DNA from 2 places in the Nitratireductor sp. J20-h4 genome. Region 2 is predicted to be linked to the other one. Evidence: riboswitches for the same ligand, from Rfam matches in the RefSeq annotation. Region 2 holds a riboswitch; the other holds the start of a gene.
What was found. Region 2 has a riboswitch for cobalamin ahead of ACT2B0_RS05565 (DUF1636 family protein). Riboswitches for the same ligand answer to the same signal wherever they lie in the genome.
Positions count from the first base shown of each region.

Region 1: linked by a shared signal. The riboswitch ahead of ACT2B0_RS20250 (TonB-dependent receptor plug domain-containing protein) and the one ahead of ACT2B0_RS05565 (DUF1636 family protein) in region 2 are both predicted to bind cobalamin.

Region 1 is NZ_CM165557.1:4,170,729-4,181,408, forward strand. It holds gene mutS (DNA mismatch repair protein MutS) at 1-886, opposite strand, end outside; gene ACT2B0_RS20225 (NADP-dependent malic enzyme) at 1,087-3,372, shown strand; gene ACT2B0_RS20230 (DUF6925 family protein) at 3,417-4,451, opposite strand; gene ACT2B0_RS20235 (ABC transporter ATP-binding protein) at 4,448-5,254, opposite strand; gene ACT2B0_RS20240 (FecCD family ABC transporter permease) at 5,251-6,252, opposite strand; gene ACT2B0_RS20245 (ABC transporter substrate-binding protein) at 6,249-7,067, opposite strand; gene ACT2B0_RS20250 (TonB-dependent receptor plug domain-containing protein) at 7,118-9,058, opposite strand; cobalamin riboswitch at 9,253-9,455, opposite strand; gene ACT2B0_RS20255 (amidase family protein) at 9,527-10,680, opposite strand, start outside.
Region 2 is NZ_CM165557.1:1,138,238-1,148,917, forward strand. It holds gene cbiE (precorrin-6y C5,15-methyltransferase (decarboxylating) subunit CbiE) at 1-759, opposite strand, end outside; gene ACT2B0_RS05530 (cobalt-precorrin-6A reductase) at 761-1,540, shown strand; gene ACT2B0_RS05535 (precorrin-3B C(17)-methyltransferase) at 1,489-2,268, opposite strand; gene ACT2B0_RS05540 (precorrin-2 C(20)-methyltransferase) at 2,265-3,002, opposite strand; gene ACT2B0_RS05545 (precorrin-8X methylmutase) at 2,999-3,631, opposite strand; gene cobG (precorrin-3B synthase) at 3,628-4,959, opposite strand; gene cobN (cobaltochelatase subunit CobN) at 4,956-8,306, opposite strand; gene cobW (cobalamin biosynthesis protein CobW) at 8,326-9,363, opposite strand; gene ACT2B0_RS05565 (DUF1636 family protein) at 9,360-9,815, opposite strand; cobalamin riboswitch at 9,854-10,054, opposite strand; gene ACT2B0_RS05570 (LysE family translocator) at 10,160-10,680, shown strand, end outside.

The DNA of each region.
Region 1 (10,680 bases), 1.4 Mb from region 2:
TCCGGTCGATGACGTTGAACAGCGACCCCTCGCGCTTTCCCGACAGGGTGCGGGTGAGCTCGAGATGGGCACGCGTCGCCGGATCGATGAACATCGTCGTGCCGGCATCCTGGCGCGCGGGGCGCATCAGCGGCGGCCGCTCCGCCTTTTGCGTACGCTCGACATAGGCGATCGCGCCGCCGATCGCGGAGAGTTCCGCACGGGCGAAATCGCCGACCCCGTCAAGCGTGGCCAACCCGAAGAACCGCGCCGCGCGCTCGGCGGCGGCGGTCGATTCGAACAGGCTCGGCGGCAAGGGCGTGACGATCTGGCCGAGCGCGTCGAAGACCGGTCTGAAATCCGGGTCGTGGAACACCGGATCGGCGACGATCAATTCGCGCGGCTCGATCCGCAAGATGTCGGCCAGAAGCCGATCGGGCGCGGTGGCGGCAACCAGGAAGGTACCGGTCGAGATGTCGATCCAGGCCAGTCCCAGCCCGTCCTCGCCACGCACGCGCCCCAGCGCCATCAGATGGTTGGCCTCCGACGGCGCCAACAGCTTGTCCTCGGTGATCGTGCCGGGCGTGACCAGCCGCACCACGTCGCGGCGCACGACCGATTTGGAGCCGCGCTTCTTGGCCTCGGCCGGGTCCTCGGTCTGCTCGCACACCGCCACGCGATGGCCGAGCGCGATCAGCTTTTGCAGATAGTCGTCGGCGGCGTGGACCGGCACGCCGCACATGGGAATGTCCTCGCCGAGATGCTTGCCGCGCTTGGTCAGGGTGATGCCGAGGGCGCGCGAGGCCACCAGCGCGTCGTCGAAAAACAGTTCGTAGAAATCGCCCATGCGATAGAAAAGCAGCGAATCCGCGTTCGCCGCCTTGATCTCGGTATATTGCTCCATCATCGGCGTGGCCGCCGGGGAAGCGTTCTTGACGGGGCGATGCTGGTTCACAATCGGGCCGCGACCAAAGGTCCGTTTTCGCGTAAATCCTGAAACTGTTTCCTGCTTGGCGATTTACAGGCTTGAAGTGTAGCCTTAATCGAAACGCTCCACAAAAGAAGCGTCGAAAAGGCGCGAAACCGGGCAGGAAACACACGACAGTCATGGCCGAAAAAAGCAAGAACGATCAACAAGGTCCCTCAGTTTCGGCGGCGGAGGCGCTCGACTTCCACGCCGCCGGCCGTCCCGGCAAGCTCGAAATCAATCCCACCAAGCCGATGGCGACCCAGCGCGACCTGTCGCTGGCCTATTCGCCGGGCGTGGCCGCGCCGGTCAAGGCCATTCACGAGGATCCAAGCCGCGCCTTCGACTACACGACCCGCGGCAACATGGTGGCGGTGATCTCCAACGGCACCGCGATCCTCGGCCTGGGCAATCTCGGCGCGCTGGCGTCGAAACCGGTGATGGAAGGCAAGGCGGTGCTGTTCAAGCGCTTCGCCGACGTCGATTCGATCGATCTGGAAGTCGACACCGACGATGTCGACGAATTCATCAATTGCGTGCGTTTCCTGGGCCCGTCCTTCGGCGGCATCAATCTGGAGGACATCAAGGCGCCGGACTGCTTCATCATCGAAAGCCGCCTGCGCGAACTGATGGACATCCCGGTCTTTCACGACGATCAGCACGGAACCGCGATCATCGCCGCGGCGGGGCTGATCAACGCGCTCGAGATCACCGGGCGCGACATCAAGACGTCGCGGCTGGTCTGCAACGGGGCCGGGTCGGCCGGCATCGCCTGTATCGAGCTGATCAAGGCGATGGGCTTTCCGCCCGAAAACGTGACCCTGTGCGATACCAAGGGCGTCGTCTACCAGGGCCGCAAGGAGGGCATGAACCAGTGGAAGTCGGCCCACGCCGTCAAGACCGAGCTCAGGACATTGTCCGAGGCGCTCGAGGGCGCCGACATTTTTTTCGGCCTGTCGGCCAAGGGCGCGCTGACGCCGGCCATGGTCCAGTCGATGGCCAAGAAGCCGATCATCTTCGCGATGGCCAATCCCGATCCGGAAATCACGCCGGAGGAAGTGGCCGAAATCCGCACCGACGCCATCATGGCGACCGGCCGTTCGGACTATCCGAACCAGGTCAACAACGTGCTTGGCTTTCCCTATATTTTCCGTGGCGCGCTCGACGTGCGCGCCACCACCATCAACGACGACATGAAACTGGCCGCCGCCCATGCGCTGGCCGCCCTCGCCCGCGAGGACGTGCCCGACGACGTGGCCGCCGCCTATCAGGGCAACCGGCCGAAATTCGGCCCCAACTACATCATCCCCGTGCCCTTCGACCCGCGGCTGATCTCGGCCGTGCCGGTTGCCGTGGCCAAGGCGGCGATGGAGTCCGGCGTGGCCCGCCGGCCGATCCTCGATCTTTTCAACTATGCGCGGGATCTGTCGGCAAGGCGCGATCCGATCGCCTCCACCCTGCAGCGCATCTACGACCGCGTGCGCCGCCAGCCCAAGCGCGTGGTGTTCGCCGAGGGCGAGGAAGAACAGGTGATGCGCGCCGCCGTCTCCTACGCCAACCAGCGCCTGGGTACGGCGATCCTGCTCGGCCGCGACGAGCAGATCCGGGAAACCGCCAAGCAGGCCGGCGTCGACCTGAACAAGCCCGGGATCGAGATCATCAATGCGCGCCTGTCGCGCCGCAACGGCCTTTACGCCGACTATCTCTATGAGCGCCTGCAGCGCAAAGGCTTCCTGTTCCGCGACTGCCAGAGGCTGATCAACAACGACCGCAACCATTTCGCCGGCGCCATGGTCGCCCTCGGCGACGCCGACGCGGTGGTGACGGGCGTGACCCGCAACTATTCCACCGTGCTCGACGACGTGCGCCGGGTGATCGACGCCAAGCCCGGCCACCGGGTCATCGGTGTATCGATCGCGCTCTGCCGCGGGCGCACGGTGATCGTCGCCGACACCGCCGTGCACGACATGCCCAATTCGGAGCAGATCGCCGACATCGCCGAGGAGGTGGCCGGCTTTTCGCGGCGCATGGGCTACGAGCCGCGCGTGGCCATGCTCGCCTATTCGACGTTCGGCCATCCGCCGGGCGAGCGCTCCGAGCGCGTGCAGGAGGCGGTCAAGATCCTCGACAAGCGCCGGGTCGATTTCGAGTATGACGGCGAGATGGCCGCCGACGTGGCGCTCAACCCGAAGCTGATGGCGCAATATCCGTTCTGCCGCCTGTCGGGCCCGGCGAACGTGCTGGTCATGCCGGCCTTCCACTCGGCCTCGATCGCCACCAAGATGCTGCAGGAACTCGGCGGCTCCATGGTGATCGGCCCGCTGCTGGTCGGGCTGAACAAGCCGGTGCAGATCGTCTCGCTCAACGCCAAGGACAGCGACATCGTCAACATGGCCGCGATCGCGGCCTACAATGCCGGGGCATGACGCGCCGACCCGCGCCCCGAAAACGGGGTCGGCCAAGGCCGCTTTCAGTGTCCCGGCCTGTCGTCCTCGGCCTCGTCATCGGCGGCGGCGGGCTCGAAGCGCGCCTGCCACCGCGCCAGCAATCGCAGGCGGGCGGTCTCGCCGAGATGGCCGCAACGGTGCATCTCCTGGCGCAGGGCGAGCCGCAGGGCCGTGCGGGCGAGGCGGGTTTCGGACGGCGTGAAGCCGTCGGGCGCCTGACCGCGCGCCAGGGCGGTTAGCACCCGGTTCTTCTCAGCGACAGCCTCCGGAAGGCCATATGTCGCCAAAAGGGCCTGGAAGCCGGCATGCAGCGCGGCGTCGAAGGGCCGGTCCTCGCCCAGCGGGCCGATCACCGGATGGCCCGGATGCAGTGATGCGAGCGGCATCAGCCCGTCGGGAATCGGCGTGTTGGCGGAATGGGTGCGGCCCGTCCTGAGAAGTCTGGGCAGAACGTGGGTATGCGGCCCCGGCGGCGACACGCCGCCGGTGTCGGGACCGCCGATCTTCTGGAACACCTCGACCCGGCCGATCCCGGTGACGGCGACGCGATGCGGATGGGCGGCAAGAATTGCCGCCATCGCCGGGTTGCCGGGCTCCAGCAGCGAGCGGCCGACCGACGAACGCAGCACGGCAAGCAGCGCGGCGTCTCGGGTCCGGACGCAGAAATCCGACTGCGGCAACGACAAGCCCATATCGAACAGGATCGCGCCGCGATCCGCCTCGCGGATCGCACCGTCGTCGGGACCGAGTTCGCTGAGCGTCGCGCGGCAGGCGCGGCGGGCGGCGGCCTCGGGCAGGCACAGCGCCAGCGCATGGCTCCAGCGATGCCGTTTCGGGCTCAGCGTTTCATAGGCGACGGGAACGACTGCCGCCAGCGCCGCGTAGTCGAGCGCGACGCCGCCTCGCGCGGTGGCGCGCGTCAGCGTTTCGGGATCGTCCACGATCGCCGTCTCGCCGTCGTCGTGATGAAATTCGGCGATGGCGCCGAAAGTGCCCATGCTCCAGCCGCACTGCCAATCCGCCAGGGCGCGTCGCAACAGATTTTCAAGATCGTTCACCGGTGCACGGTCCTTTCGTTCTTGGCGTTCGACGCCACTAGGTCCAACGGCTGCACGACGAGACCGCCGGCTGCCTCGCCGAAAAAGGCTTCGACGGCATAGATGTCCCGCAGCCGTTGCGGCGTCAGCACCTGCCGGGGCGGGCCATCGGCGACGATGCGGCCGCGGTCGAGCAGCACCAGCCGCGTGCACCAGCGCGCGGCAAGCCCGAGATCGTGCAGGGAGGCGACGACGCCGCGGCCCTCGCGGGCGAGATCCGCGAAGAGGCGCATCAGGCCGATCTGGTGCTCGGGATCGAGGCCGGCGGTCGGCTCGTCGGCAAGCAGCAGCGGCGCCTCCTGCGCCAGCGCGCGGGCAATCAGCACCCTGGCCTTCTCGCCGCCGGATAGCTGGGTCGCCGGGCGGTGACGGAAGGCGGCGATCTCCATGCGCCCGAGCGCGGCTTCAACGGCCGCGCGATCCTGCGCGCCGGCGGCGGCGAACGGGCCGCGATGCGGCGCGCGGCCGAGCCCGACCAGCATTTCGACCGAAACCGGCCAGGCGATCTCGCGCTCCTGCGGCAGATAGGCGATGCGCAGGGCGCGCTCCCGCGCCGACAGCCCCGCCGCCGGCATGCCGCCGATCTCCACCGTGCCGCGCGCGGTAACCAGTCCCAGCGCCGCGCGCAGCAGGGTCGACTTGCCGGCGCCGTTCGGCCCGATCAGCCCGACGAATTCGCCTTCGCCGACGCGCAGCGACACCTCGCCGAGAACGTCGCGCCCGCCAAGCGCGACCCCGATCCCGGACAGGGCAAGCAGGCTCATGCCAGCCTCCCGCGGCTGCGCCAGATGAGCCAGAGGAAGAACGGCGCGCCGACGATCGCCGTCAGAACGCCGAGCTTGAGATCACGGCCGGGCGCGATCAGCCGCACCAGAATGTCGGCCGCCATCAGGACGCACGCGCCGCCGAGTGCCGATGCCGGCAAAAGCCTTGACGGGCGCGCGCCGACCAGAGGCCTGAGCAGATGCGGCACGACGAGGCCGACAAAGCCGATCGCGCCGGCCACCGCCGTCGCCGCGCCGACGCAGGCCGCGGTGCCGAAAACGGCCAGGAAACGTACCCGGCGCATGTCGACGCCGAGGCTCGATGCCGCGTCGCCACCCAGCGTCAGCGTGTCGAGCGGCCGGGCGAGCATGGCCAGCATCGCCCAGCCGAGGAGGATGAACGGGCCGGCCAGCCAGACATGGTCCATGGAGCGGTCGGTGAGCGAGCCCAGCATCCAGAACAGGATTTCGAGCGCAGCGAACGGGTTGGGCGACAGGTTGAGCGCCAGCGAGGTCATTGCGCCGGCGAAGCTCGACACAGCGACGCCGGCCAGAATGATGGTCAGCGTGCCGCCATGCATACCGGCCAATGCCTGGACGACGAGCACGCCCGCGACCGCGGCCGCCAGCGCCGACAGCGGCAGGGCGAGCGGAAAGGCGGCCGACAGGCCGGTATAGATCGCCAGCACGGCGCCGAGCGAGGCCGAGGCGCTGACGCCGATCAGCCCCGGCTCTGCCAGCGGATTGCGCAGGTAGCCCTGGAGCGCGGCGCCCGAAAGGCCGAGCGTGGCGCCGATCATCAGGCCAAGCAGCGCGCGCGGCAGGCGTATTTCGCGCATGATCAGGACAATCGCGCCGCCATCGCCGGAGACGAGCGCGGCAAGCGAATCGGCAAAACCGATCGCCGCCGGCCCGACCGTCAGCGACAGGACCAACAGCAGCGTCGTCGCGCCGCCGAGCAGCGCCAGCAACAGGCGGTAACGCGCCGGCTCGCTCATTCCTGCCCCGCCTCCAGCCTTCTCGCGGCCTGTTTGAGAATGCGCGCGGCAATCAGCGTGAACGGCGCGCCGCACAGCCAGTATTTGTCGGGTATGTCGACCTCGGCGATTTGGCGGGCGAAGGCGCGGAAGGCCGGATGGCGGAAATTCTCCTGGGCGAGCGCGGGGTCGTCGAAACGCTGCGCGCCGGTGACGACCAGGTCGGGATCGGCGGCAATCAGACTTTCCAGCGGCAGCCGGCCGGCGCCGGAAATGCCCAGGGCCGCGGCGATATTGTCGAGCCCGGTTTCGGCGATGACGGCGTCGGCGAGCGAGCCCGGCCCGACCGTGTAGCTGTTGGAGGAATAGACCGCCACCGAGCCCTCCGCCGGCGATGCTGCCAGCGCCGCCAGCCCGGCGTCGAGCGCGGCCGTCAGCGCCGCCGCCCGGTCCCGCCGCCCCAGAATCGCGCCCATGCGGGCGATGTTTTGCCGGATGTCGTCGAACCCGGTTTCCGGCGCGAACTCCTCGACGCGAAAGCCGAGCCGGCGCAGCAGCGCCACGGTCGTGCGCGTCGTGTAGGTGCCGGCGATCACCAGGTCCGGCCGCATCAGGAAGATTTCCTCCGCCAGGCCGTGATTGACGACATAGGCTCCGGCGCGCCCGGCAAGCACCGAGGCGCCCGGATCGGCAGCCAGATGCGAGACCGAATGGAGCTGGTCCTCATCCGCGATCAGCATGGCAAGCTGGTCGGTGCACAGATTCATCGACACGACGCGTTTGGGTGCAGACGCGGCGTGCGCGGTCGCCGACACGCAAATCGTCAGGGCGGCCATGCACGCCGCCCCGAGCCATCGACAAAGGAAAAGCCGTTGCGTCATCGCGCTCAGAAACTGCCCTTGAGACCGAAAAAGGCGACCAGGCCCTGGGCGTTGTAGCCGAGCACGTCCTCATACTCCTCGTCGAACAGGTTCTCGATACGGGCAAACCCCTCGACGGTTTCGTTGAAGCGGAAACTGCCGCCGACATTGACCACCGTATAGGGCTTCAGCCTCACACGGGAGGACGGAAAGGTCGAGAAGTCGAGATCGAGCATCTCGCCGTTGACGACGACTTCGCCGAAGACGCGGGCGCGGTTGTCGTAGAAACGATAGGCCGCGTTCAGCGATCCCGAATGTCTTGGCCGACGCACCTCCACCAGGCGCGGCCCGCCCGCCACCGCCTGCTCGGTGGCGTCGGTATAGGTGTAACTCGCCGTCGCGGTGAAGCCGTTGAAGAGATCGACCGTGGCGGCGACCTCGACGCCCTGGCGTTCGCTGCGGCCATCGAGATTGACCGGCGTCGGCAAAGGCCCGTCATAGGCGGTGGCGATCTCGTTGGTGAGATCCTGATTGAAATAGGTCAGGTCGACGATCAGCATGCCGCCGAAAAAACCCTGCTCGACGCCGACATCCCAGCCGAAGCTCTCTTCGGGCAGCAGGCCCGGATTGCCGATGAACTGGGTCGGCAGATACCCGAACTGCTCGAAAAAGGTCGGGTTGGTGACCCCGGTGCCCAGCGAGGCATGCAGGCGGGTGTCGATGCCGGGAATGCGCCAGGCGCCGCTGAGGCTATAGGTGGTGGCGTCGCTGAAGGCGTCGTTGTCGTCGCGCCGCAGCGCGGCATTGACGGAAAACTGGTCGAGGAACTCACCACGATATTCGCCGACGAAGGAATTGGTGGAGCGGGCGAGCTTGTTGGCCAGATGCGAGGGCAGGAAGGTTTCCCGCTCCCACTCATAGCCGCCGGTGAGCCGGTGGCGCGCTTCCAGCAGGCTCGGCGTGTCGAATTCCCAGCTCGCCTGGTAAAGCCCGTTATAGCGGCCGCCCGAATTGGACGACGTCACCGCGCCGCCGGCGGAATATTCGCGGAACGTGTCGCTGCCGGTGAAGCGCAGGCGCTGGGTCAGCGCGCCGTCGAGCGCGACATGGGTCGCGCCGAGTGAGCCGAACAGTTCGCGGCTCGCGACCTGGTCGTCGGTGTCGAGCACCTGGCCATAGGTCGGGCTGCCCCAGCCATAATCCTGTGCGTCGAGGTCGCTCTTGCGGTCCACGTAACGCAGCGTGCCGTCGACGCTGAGCGCGGGCGTCAGGTCGACCGTGAAACGGCCGTTGAGCGTGGCATTGCGGTCGCCGTCGCGTTCGGTGCCGTAATCGGAGACGTTGAAGCCGCCGGTATTGCGCAACAGGCCCGACAGTGCCACGTCGTAATTCTCGCCGCCGCCGCGCATCGACAGACCGCCGAGCCAGGTGCCGTCGGTGCCGGCCTCGGAGCGGATGGAGGTCGAAAATCCGTTGCGTTCGCCGCGCTTGGTGATGATGTTGATCACGCCGGCGGTGGCGTTGGAGCCCCAGAATGCGCTCTGCGGGCCGCGCAGCACCTCGATGCGCTCGATGTCGTCGACCAGAAGGCTGCCGAAATCGAACTCGCCCGAGGAGGTTTCGCTCATCTCGATGCCGTCGATCATCACCAGCACGTGGTTGCCCTCCGCGCCGCGCATGCGCAGCTGGGTCAGGCCGCCATAGGAACCGGTACGCGACACGGCCACGCCCGGCACCATGCGCAGGGCGTCGGCGACGTAACGCACCCGGTTTTCCTCCAGCGCCTCGCCCGAAATCACCGTATGGGCGCGGCCGGATTTCTCGGCCTCCACAGGCGTGCGCCCTTCGCTGATCAGCAACCGGTCGAGCTTGGTGATCTCGGTGTCGGCATCCGCCGGTTCCTCGGCCTGTGCGCCCGTCAGCCCGACGAATGCCAGCGTGCCGGCAACGATATATTTCCTGACCATACCTGTCCCTTGTGCGGTTGGTCGCGCAACGCGGCATGGCGTTGCGCGGCATCAATCAACCGCAGGCGGAGATCGGTCTTGGGCAGATCGGCAAACATAGGCGTCCTCACCCCTCGGCCGTTCCCGGCTGCGGCAACACTTCATCGAATGTCACCGCAACGGACGGCCGCGCCTGGACACACCCCGTGTCCTGGCATGGGTGACCGGTCCTGGCAGGTCTCCTGACTTCCGTCTCGTCGCCCGGCTCCGCCTTCCCGGCCGCGAACGGCCAGTGGCATCATGGAAGCGGGCTCAACGGTTACAGTTGCGGGGGCAGCCACGGATTTGGCCGGCATGCGGCCTCACCGTGTTCCCTTTTCATCCGCCCGAGGGCGGAACCAGTTCCGTGCGCGACCCTAGAGATATCAGCAAAAGCTTGTCAAGCGCGTGCGCGGAGAACTCCGGCGTGGTCCATCGGAAAGTTCTCGCTCATCGTTCCGTGCCCGAATAGGCCGGGAGGCGCGTCTCGATCGTGGCGCAGAGATCGAGCAGCGCCCGCTCCCTGCCCGGCTTGCCGACAACCTGGACGCCGAACGGAATTCCGTTCGCATCGCGCCCGATCGGCAGTGTGACCACAGGCCACCCCAGCAAGGTGACCGGAACGGTGAAGCGGGTCAGTGCGTCGAAATAGAAGAGCGGACCGGCGGCGGTGTCGAAGCGCTGTGCGTAGTCGCGCACCCCGGCCCTGTCCGAGCTCGGGTCGAGATGTCGAAACGCACACAGGCCGGTGACCGGCAGCACCAGCGCGTTGACGCCGTCAAAACGCGCGGCGGCCTCGCGCCGCGCTACGGCCATGCGCGCCAGATTGTCGGCATGGCGCGCACCGTCCCTGCGATATCCCGTATGAACGTGGGCGAGGAAACCCGGCGAACGCCGCGCCGGGCTCCGGTCGCGCCGTAGCAGCCAGCGAATCGGCGCTGGAATCAGCGCACCGGTCTCGTAGCCCATGATCTCGCCGAAAAGCCGGTAGCTCTCGGGTTTAAACAGGAGACGCATCGGGTCGGGCTCGACGTTAACGCCCGTGGCGGCGAGCCGGGTGGAAAACCCGTCCCAGACCGTGCGGGCCGCCGCCTCCATCGGCGGGGGCGAATCAGGCGTCCACAGGCCGATCCGGTACGATCCCGACGTTTCTTTTCCGGTTTCGGCTCTGGCAAGACAGTCCCAGAGAAAGGCGAGATCGTCGACCCGCCGCGCGATCGGCCCTATCCGCGCGAAGTGTTGCAGGCGCTGTCCGCCGGGCAGCATGCCGTCGGAAGGCCAGCCGCCCTCGGTCGGGGTGAGCGAGGTCACGCCGCACCATGCCGCCGGCAGGCGAAGCGAGCCGGCAAGATCGGCGCCGATATCGAGAAGGCTCATGCCGCTCGCCACCGCCGCCGCGCCGCCGCCCGAGCTGCCGCCTGCGGTGAAGCGGGGATCGTGCGGATTGCTGGTACGGCCGCGACGGCGGTTGAACGTCTGGAAATCGAGCGCGTTGGGCGGCAACGCGGTCTTGCCGGTCACCTCGGCGCCGAGCCCGACCAGCCTGGCCACGATCGTCGCGCTCGCCCGGTCCGCGCGCCGGCTGGGACGCTCGAGCCCGAATG
Region 2 (10,680 bases):
CAGCGCGCGGATCTCCCGTTTGGTGATCTGGCCGTCATGCACGAACAGCGTGTCGTCGAGGCCGGCGGCGCGCGGCAAAAGCCTGGCATTGGCGTCGGCCACGGGCTCGATTGCGACCAGGTTGAGCGGGTTGATCGTCTCCGGCAGGGCCGCGCCGGCGCTGAGTGTCGTGATCCGCTCCGCCGCTCCGCCGAGCGCTTCCAGCACGGTGATCCGCGACCCGCAGAACCCGTCGGCGCGCAGCAGCTCGGCGATCTCTTCGGGGCCGGTCTCGTCCGAGGTCAGTGCCAGGACGCGCCGGCCCGGCTGCAGCAGCGGGCGTAGATAGTCGACCGGACGGCCGTGCAGCGAGATCGTGTCGACGTCCTGGAGCGCCCAGCCCAGCCGCGCCGCCGCCAGGCTGAACGCCGAGGGCGCCGGCAGCACCGTCATCTCGCTGGCCGGAACATGGCGCGCCAGCGTTGCCCCGACGCCGTGGCAGAACGGATCGCCTGAAGCGAGCACGCAGACCTCTTGGCCGCGCAACGCGCAGACCGCCGTCATTGCCGCATCGAACGGCGACGGCCAGGGGTGGGCGACGCCGGTAATTCGGTCTGCGGCGAGCTTCAGGTGCCGCCGGCCGCCGAAGACATGTTCGGCCGTCTCGATCGCGCGCAGCGCCTGCGGCGCGAGCCCGTCGAGCCCGTCTTCGCCGATGCCGACGATCGTCAGCCAGTGTTTTTCGGTTGAGCTTGTCGGGCGCGGATCGCTAGATGGCATGATGCAACACCATATCCTGATCCTCGGCGGAACGGGCGAGGCCCGAAACCTGGCCGCGCGGCTCAAGGGCCAATGCCGGCTCACCCTGTCGCTCGCAGGCCGGACCAGGAACCCGGCTGAACAGCCCGTGCCGGTGCGGGTCGGCGGTTTCGGCGGCGCGGCCGGGCTTGAGGCGTGGCTGCGCCGCGAAGGCGTGACCGTGCTGGTCGACGCGACCCACCCCTTTGCCGCGCGCATCACCGCTAATGCCGCCGTGGCCGCGCGCGCCGCCGGTGTTCCCTTGATTGCGCTGCGCAGGCCGGCCTGGCAGCGGCAACAGGGCGATCGCTGGCACGAGGTCGGCACGGTCGCCGAGGCGGTTGCTGCGCTCGGCACCGCGCCGCGCCGCGTCTTCGTCGCGCTCGGACGCCAGGAACTGACACCGCTTCTGTCCGCGCCGCAGCATTTTTATCTCGTGCGCAGCGTCGACCCGGTCGAGCCGCCGCTGGCGCTGCCCTCGATCGCATATCTGCTCGCCCGTGGTCCGTTCGCCAAGGACGGGGAAGAAACGCTGTTCCGACGCTATGGCATCGACGCAGTGCTTGCCAAGAATAGCGGCGGTGACGCCACCTACGCCAAGCTTGCCGCCGCCCGCGCGCTCGGCATCGAGGTCGTGCTGGTGCGCCGGCCACCTTCTCCTGAAGGCGGCATCATCGTCGCGAGTGTGGACGAGGCGGTGCGGGCGCTCACTCATCTCGTGCCCGCCCTTTCCGCCAGTGCCCCGGCCGAGCGCGGTGCGTAGACCAGGGGCGGCCGGCCGGGCCGGTCGATCAGCCGCGTTTCGGCCGATCCGACGATCACGCAGGTCGCCATGTCGGCTTTGGCCGGGTCGGCCTCGCCGAGCGGCATCACGGTGATGTTTTCGTCGGCGCGTCCGGCTGCGCGTCCGAACACCACCGGCACCGTTCCCGGCAGATGTGTCCGCAAAAGCGCGAAGGCGCGGCCGAGCTGCCAGGGCCGGGCGCGGCTGATCGGGTTATAGAGCGCGATCACGAAGCCGGCGTCGGCAGCGGCCGCGAGCCGGCGTTCCACCAGCGTCCAGGGTTTCAAATTGTCTGATAGGGACATCGCGCAGAAATCGTGACCGAGCGGCGCGCCGGCCCGGGCCGCGACCGCCAGCATGGCGGTGACGCCGGGCACAATGGTGAGATCGATTGAGCGGTAGCGCGCCGGGCCGGCTTCGATCGCCTCGCAGACCGCCGCCGCCATGGCGAAGACGCCGGGATCGCCGCCCGAAACGACCGCGACCACGGCGCCGCCGGCCGCCATGTCGAGAGCCGCGCCCGCGCGCGCCAGTTCCTCGCGATTGTCGGAAGCGTGGCGTTGCTGGTCTTGCCGCAGCGACAGCCGGTCGAGATAGGGCCCGTAGCCGAAAAAATGCCCGGCCTCGGCGATCGCCGCGCTTGCTTCAGGCGTGGTTTGGGCCGGATTGCCGGGTCCGGTGCCGATCACGAACAGCTTGCCGGTCATGCGCGCCCCCGCCAGCCCGGTATCAGCACGATGGAAAAATACGGCGCCTGGTCGTCACCCTTGTCGGCAAGCCGTATGGCATGGCCGTTTTGCATCGTCGCGCGCTCGACGTAAAAGGCATCGCCGAGCCGGCCGGCATCTTCGAGTGCGCGGCGGATCTTGGGCAGATTGCGCCCGACTTTCATGATGACGGCGGCGTCGGTGTCTGAGAGCCGGCGTGCCAACTCGCTCTCGGCCATTGTGCCGGGCAGCACCGTCAGCACGTCGTCGCCCTGCGAGATCGGCAGAGCGGTCTGCGACCATGCGCCGGACATCGCGGTGACGCCGGGGATGATGTCGGCCCGGTAGCGTTCGGCCAGCCGCACATGCAGATGCATGTAGGAACCGTAAAAGAGGGGATCGCCCTCCGACAGCACGGCCACGGTCTGGCCGGCGTCGAGCCGTTCGGCGACGCTGGCGGCGGCCTGTTCGTAAAACCCGTCGATCGCGCGGCGATAGGCGGCCTCGGTCTTCTCGATCTCGGTCGTGACCGGATAAAGCAGCGCCAGTTCGGCGACATCCGGCGGCAGCAAATCGGCCACGATACGCCGCGCATTGGAATTGTTGCCGCGCTTGGCAAAATGCGCCACCACGTCGGCGTTTTCGAGCGCGCGCACGGCCTTGAGCGTCAACAATTCGGGATCGCCGGGGCCGGTGCCGACGCCGATCAGGCGGCCTGGGCGAGGAGAGGTCACAGGCCCGCCCTCGCAAGCGCGTTGACGCAGGCCGCCGTCATCGCGCTGCCGCCCAGACGGCCGCGCACGATCGCATAGGGAATGTCGAACGTGTTCGCCGCCAGCGCGTCCTTGGATTCGGCCGCCCCGACGAAGCCGACCGGCATGCCGATGATGGCGGCCGGTTTCGGCGCACCGCCCGCGATCATGTCGAGCAGGTAAAACAGCGCCGTCGGCGCATTGCCGATCGCCACCAGCGCGCCGTCGAGCCGGTCGCGCCACAGTTCCAGCGCAGCCGCCGAGCGCGTATTGCCGATCTGTCTTGCAAGGTCGGGGGTGCGTGCGTCGCGAAGCGTGCACATAACGGCATTGTCGGCCGGCAGCCGTGCCCGCGTCACCCCGTGCGCCACCATTTCCGCGTCGCACAGGACAGGCGCCCCGGCCACCAGCGCGGCCCGCGCGGCGTCGACAAAACCCGGCGCGAAGGCAAAATGCGTGGCCGCCTCGACCAGCCCGCAGGCGTGGATCATGCGCACCGCGACGTCGGCCTCGGCGTCGGAAAACCGGCTCAGGTCGGCTTCCTCGCGAATGATCGCGAAGGAGCGTTCGTAGATCGCGTTGCCATCGCGGATATAGTCGGTCGTTGTCATGTCGGGTCCCGGCGAAGCCAAGTGGTAAGCGTGGAAGCGTCCTGGCGGGCCAGGAAGGCGGCGGCTGTTTCGCCCGTCTTCCTGTGGCGCTTGAAGGCCGCCGTCAAGCGTGCGAATGCGCCGGCTTCTTCTCCTGTCGCGACCTCGCCGCGCATTTCGTATGTGTCGGCCGTGTCGGTGGTCAGCGTGCGGGCCGCGTCGCCGCCGAGCAGCGTCCAGCCGGGCCGCGCCGGCTGCGCGCAGCGCTTGGCGCAACCCGAAAGATGCAGCCGCAGCGAGCCGTCCAGCAGGCCGGCCGCCGCCTTGGTGATCGCGGCTGCGGTCTCGCGGGTCCGGTAACGGCCGGCGGCACAGGCCGGCCGGCCGGCACAGGCGACGACCGACAGGCGCGGGTCGCTGGGCTCGACAACGAAGCCGAGTTTTTCCGCAGCCTGCCGCACGGTCGAAATCTTGGCGTCGGCCGGCGCCGGCAACATCAGGCCGCGCCCCGGCGCGAAGCGGATTTCGGCAATGCCGGCGCGCCCGGCCGCGTCCGCGAGCCCGGCGAGAGCGCCCGCATGGACCTGGCCGAATGATAGTGCGATGCCGAGCGCTATGCGATCGCCTTTCAGCGCAAACCGGCCGACCGGCAGGGCAGGGGCGAGGGCATCTGTCTCGGCTGCTTTAGCGATGGCGAGGTCGCGCAGCGCGCCTGCCAGCTCGTCGGGCGCGAGATCGCGCCCGCGCGCAGCGCCTCCCTTGGCGGCGATCGTCTCAAGCAGCGTCACGATCGCGGCGTGGGCGGTCTCGCCGGTCACGACGCCGACCACCCGCGCGCGCGCCGCCGTGCCGCCGACCGCAAGCCGCCAGCAACCCGCACCCAGCGCCGTAAGGCGCAGATCGGCGATCAGGTCGCCGAGCGTCAGCGCCCCGCCGCCATCGACGATCACCGTAATCTTCGGTGCCAGTTTCGGCGCCAGGCCGGATGCGGCGATGCCGGCGCGGATCTTTTCTGCCAGCGGGCGCGGATCGGCGGCTTCGCTCGGGTCGAGGCCGGCGAGCGGTCCGGTTTCGACCGGCACGCCGCCTCGCACGGCGATGCCGAGCCGGTCGACGGCGGCGGCGAAATCGCCGGCTGAACTGCTGGTCAATCCTCGGATCTGCAGGCTGCCGCGCGCCGTGACCTCCATCATCCCATTGCCGAAGCGCGCCGCGGCCTCGGCGAGGCCGGCAAGCTGGGCCGGGCTCACCCCGCCCTGCAAGGGCTGCAGCCGGATAAGCAGCCCGTCGCCGGTTTCCATCGGCGCGCTCAGGGACGGGCAGGCGCCGCGCCGTTGGGAAGCGTTCATGCCGCCTGCTCCCCGGCGCGCGCTTCCGCGATCAGGGCGGCGAGGTCGTCGTCGATGGCGTTGCGGCGCGGATGCCACAGGCCGCGCCGGCGCGCATCGGCGAAGCGCTGGGCGATCGCGCGCGCGGCGGCCGGGTTTTCCCTGAGAAGAAAGGCGCGCACCTGCGCGTCGCCGAGATAGGCTTCGTGCACGGCCTCGATCAGGCTGCCCGGTATCGCCGCCGTGGTCTCGGCAAAACCGACCAGGCGATCGACCGTCTCGGCGAATTCGGCCGCCCCGCGCGGGCCGTGGCGCATCTGGCCGGCGATGAAGCGCGGATTGACCGCACGCGCCCGCACCACGCGCGTCACCGCTTCCGCCACCGACCGGGCGCGCGGCCTAGCCGGATCGGTCGTATCGAGCGCGATCAGATCGGCCTTGTTGCCGAGCGCGGCCGCGGCGGCGGCGAAACCGCCGATGAAGGCGACGTCGGCCGAGCCCTCGAGAATGTCGCGGCCCGGATCGTCGCCGGTATGGATCAGCAGCGCGGCGTCGGCCACGCGTTCGGCGAAGGCGCCGGGCGCCGCCATGGCCTCGCCCTCGGCGCCGCCGAACGCGTGCGAGGTCGCCTCCAGAAACGCCTTGCCGATCTCGGCACGCTCGGCCCATGCGCCGCCGGCAAGCAGGCCTTCGATGCCCGCGCCATAGGCGCCGGGCGAGGAGCCGAAAATCCGCTGCGGCCGTGCGCCGCCGCCGCGGCTTGCCTCGGCGAGCGGATTGTCGCCGGCCGCCTCCTCGCGCGCGGCCACCGCGGCGACGGCGGCGTCGAGCAGCGCGATCTGGGTCGCGAACATGTCGCGGAACAGGCCGGAAATACGGAAGGTGACGTCGACGCGCGGCCGACCCAGGCGCGCCGGCGGCAAGACCTCGATGCCGGTCACCCGGCCTGTGGCGGCGTCCCATTGCGGTCGGCAGCCCATCAGCGCCAGCCCTTGCGCGATTTCCTCGCCGCCGGTGCGCAGGCTGGCGCTGCCCCAAAGATCGATCACCAGCGAGCGCGGCCAGTCGCCGTGATCCTGCAAGTAGCGCCGCAGCACTTCCTCGCTGGCCAGCCGGCCGAGCTCGAAGGCGGTCGGCGTCGGCATGGTGCGCGGATCAGCGGTGTAGAGATTGCGGCCGGTCGGCAGCACGTCCGTGCGGCCCCGCGCCGGCGCGCCGGCAGGGCCGGCCGCGACATGGCGCCCGTCGAGGGCTGCGATCAGCGCGTCGCGTTCGGCGCCGGCGCTGGCATGGCGGATTGGTTCGTCGTCGATTGCGGCCGCGCGGCCATAGATGTGCAGACCGTCCTTGACGGCGAAATCCTTCAGGTCGCACAGCCAGGCGTCAATCTTCATCAGCGCGGCGTCGGGATCGTCGGCGTCTGCGACCCCGGCCTGCGGGGCAAGACCGTTTTGCGCCGCCTTCTCCACGATCAGCCCGGCCAGACGGTCGCGCCGGAGCCGGTCGAGCCCGTCGGCCTGGGCGTATTCGTCGACCAGACGCTCCAGTTCCTGCTGCTCGGGCGACAGGCCGGCACCGGTCAACGGCGGTGGCAGGTGACCGATGGTGACGGCCGCGATACGGCGCTTGGCCTGCGCGGCCTCGCCCGGATTGGAAACGATGAAGGGATAGATCACCGGCAGGCCGCCGGTGACGATCTCGGGAAAGCAGGCGTTTGACAGCGCCACGGTCTTGCCGGGCAGCCATTCGAGCGTGCCGTGCGCGCCGACATGGATAAGTGCATGGCACCCTTGCCGCTCCCGCAGCCACAACCCGAAGGCAAGCAAGTCGTGGCGCGGCGGCAGGGCCGGGTCGTGATAGTCGGCACGGCGGTCCTCGGCGCGTCCGCGATCGGGGGCGAGCGCCACCGTGACATTGCCGAACGTCGCGGCGCGAAAGCCGAAATCCTCCGATCCGTCGGCGGGCGAGGGGCCCCACGCCGCCTCCACGGCCACACGCGCGGCCTCGGGCAGCGTTTCGAAATGGCGCGCATAGGTTTCGGCCGACACAGCCTCTTCGCCGCGTTCGATCAGCCGCAGCAGATCGCGCGGCGTTTCCGGAATGTTTTTAACGTCATAGCCGGCAGCCTTAAGGTCGGCGAGCATGGTCAGGACGCTGCCCGGCACGTCGAGGCCGACGGCGTAGCCGGTGCGCCCGGCCGCGCCCGGATAATCGGGCATCAGAATGGCGATGCGGCGTTTTGCGCGCGGCGTCGCCTGGAGCCTCAGACAGGCCGCGATTCGGTCCGCGACACCCGCCACCCGGTCGGGCTCGGGCCTGTTGACCTGGCCGCGATAGGCGAGCGCATCCTCGCTTTCGACCGTGTCCTTGAAGGAGATCGCCCCGGCGAGGATGCGCCCGTCGAGTTCGGGCAGGACAACATGCATGGCAAGGTCGGCCGGAGCCAGGCCGCGCGCGCCGCTCTGCCAGGCCTCGCGCCGCGTCGTGGCGATCACCGCCTGGAAAACCGGCACGCCGAGCGTGTCGTACAGCGTTTCGGCATCGGGTTCCGCGCCGCTGGCAAAGGCGGTTGTGGTGACGATGGCGCGCGCTGCCTGCTTCCGTGTCGTATCGAAGACGAAGGCGCGGACCGCCGGATCCTTCAGACTCGACACGAACAGCGGCAGGGCAAACATCCCGCGCGCGGCCATCGCCTCGAAAAGCCGGTCGATCGGCGCGACATCCTCGGCAAGCAGCATCGAACGGTAAAACAGCAGCGGCACCGTCGCCGCGCCGTCCGGCCGCGCGGCCAACGCGGTCACGGCATCGACCGCGCCGAGGCCGGGAAGATAGAACCCGGCCTTGGGCAGCGGTGCCGCCGGGTCCGCCTCGATGTCGTGGCCTGCGTGCACGGCCATCCGGCGCAGCAGCGCGCGCATATTCGCCGTCCCGCCCTCGCGGAAATAGGCGAGCAGGCCGATCTGTTCCTCGGGAGCGATCGTCGACAGTGCGGCGAGACGCTCGTCGCTCTCGCGGCATTCGCCCGGCAGCAGCGCCAGCGCGATGCCCTTTTGACGCGCGATCTCTGCCAGCCGGTCGCAGCCGTAGCGCCACCAGTCATACCCGCCCAGAATCCGCACCAGGATCACCTTCGCCTGGGCGGCGACGCTGTCGAGCCACAGATCGACCGACATCGGGTGGCGCAGCTCGCGCAGGCTGGCGAGCCTCAGCGACGGCACCGCCTCGCCTTCGGCCCGCCAGGCGGAGGCCAGCGCCGAAAGATCGCTGTCGGTGAACGACAGCGCCACCATGTCGGCCGGCGCCTGGCGCAGGTCGACCGGCTCGATCAGATCGTCGAGCGTCGCGGAACTGGTGGCGAGGATGTGCATCGCGCTGCTGTTCGTCCTCCTATGCCGCCAGGGTCTTTTCGATCGCGTCGCGGTCCAGGCCTTTCAGCCCGATCACCACCAGGCGCGTGCCTTTGGCCTCGTCTGGTGCCCAGGCGCGATCGTAATAATGCGACACGCGCGGCCCCACCGCCTGAACGAGCAGGCGCATCGGCTTGCCTTCGACATGGGCAAAACCCTTGAGCCTCAGCACGCCGGTATTTTCCGCCGCCGCCGTGACCCGGCGCGCGAGCGCGTCGGGGTCGGAAATCGCGGGCAGCTCGATCACATGCGTGTCGAAATCGTCGTGCTCGTGGTCGAGCATGCCGTCGTGATGCGTGTGCCGGTTCTCGATATCGTCCTCGACGGCGAGCCCCAGCCCGAGCAGCACCGACGGATCGACCTTGCCGTTGGCCGCCGGCACGATCTTGACGGCGCGGGCAAGGTGGCGCTCCACCGCCGCGCGGGCACGGCCGGCCTGGGCTTCGTCAAGCAGGTCGCTCTTCGACAGGATGACGAGGTCGGCGCAGGCAACCTGATCCTCGAACACTTCCTCGACCGGATCGTCGTGGTCGAGTGTTTCGTCGGCCGCGCGCTGGGCGGCGAGTGCGTCCATGTCGGCGGCGACCCGGCCGTCGGCGAGCGCCGGCCCGTCAACCACCGCCACCACGCCGTCGACGGTCACCCGCCCCTTGATCGCCGGCCACTGGAACGCCTGCACCAGCGGCTTGGGCAGGGCCAGGCCGGAGGTCTCGATCAGGATATGGTCGACCTTCGGCTCGCGCGCCAGGATCTGGTCGAGCGCCGGCACGAAATCGTCGGCGACCGTGCAGCAGATGCAGCCATTGGCCAGTTCGAGTACGTTTTCTTCCGGGCAGTTCTCGATGCCGCAGCCTTTCAGGATTTCGCCATCGATGCCGACATCGCCGAACTCGTTGACGATGATGGCGATGCGCCGGCCGTTGGCGTTCTCGATCAGGTTGCGGATCAGCGTCGTCTTGCCCGCCCCGAGGAAACCGGTGACGACGGTGCAGGGGACGCGGTCGGCGGAAGCAGTCATGATGAAACCTTTTGGGTTGCGGCAGGGGCGATGGCGGTTGCGGGCGGCAATCTGGAAACCAGCCCGCGCTTGAGACATTCGGGCCGTCCGCGCCAGGGCATGAGGCCATTATCGGAGGTCTGGAAGAGCTTGGCTCCGGCCACCAGGTCGGCGCCGTTTTCGACCGCGAGGTCGCCGAACACGTAGCTCCAGGCGCCCTCGCACAACAGCGCCGCGCTCAGCCGGCGCTTGCAATTGCCCAGGCATTCGACCTCAGCGATCCGGATGTCGGCATCCTCGTTGGCCGCGCGTGCTGCCTCGGCGAGAAAATGTCCCGGACGCGGCCGGTCGTCGGCGCCGTCCGCGCCGCGGCACGAACTGCACACAAGGATCGTCGCTATGGCGGGCGTCGGCGCGTCTACCGTTGCGGCCGGGTCCGTCGCGGACGAATCAGTCCTGTCGTCGAAGGTCAATCATCGAACTCCTTGCCCGGGTCACCCGCCGGACGGTTAGGATTGCTGTTGCGACGGCAGGTCTCCTGGCTTGCGGGTCGCCGCACCGCGCCGCCTTCCCGGACAAATCCAGTGGCAATCGACGCGAAGCTCGCCGCTCACAGTTGCGGGGACAGCCGCGGAGTTGAAGCCGGTCGCTTCGCACCGCGTTCCCTCTTAGCCCTTCCGCGTGGAAGGGAACCGTCAGGCCGGCATTTAGGCCGTGAGCGACAGGGCTGTCAATGCAAGGCCTGCATGGCCGCTTGCCGGCACGGCGCGGCTGTAGGACCCTGCCGATCCCGCCTGGATCGCAACGGACGCACACTATGGAAGACTTGATCGGGTTTCTCGTCGCCGGCTTGGTGCTGACCGGCAGTCCGGGTCCCAATACGCTCAGCCTCGCGGCGGCGGGAGCGGCGTTCGGTGCCCGGCGCGGCCTCGGCTACATGACGGGCCTTCTCGTCGGCATGGTGCTTGTCATGGCGCTGACGGCGAGCGGCATGATCGCCATCGTCCTGGCCGTGCCCGCGCTCTCGCCCGTGGTGACGGCCGCCGCCGCTGCCTATTTCATCTATCTGGCCTGGCGCATCGCCACCGCCCCGCCGATGTCGAAGGCGCCGCAGACCGGGCGTGCGCCCTCGCTCGGCGACGGGATCGTGCTTTCGCTGCTCAACCCCAAGGCCTACGCCGCGATGGCGGCGATGTTTTCCGGCTTCGTTCTGTTTGGGGGCTCTTCCATCGTCGACGCGTTCATCAAGGCGGGACTGCTGCTCGTCATCCTTGCTCTGGTCAACACGGCATGGCTCGCCGGCGGCGCGTTGCTGACCCGGTTTCTGCGCCGGCCTAG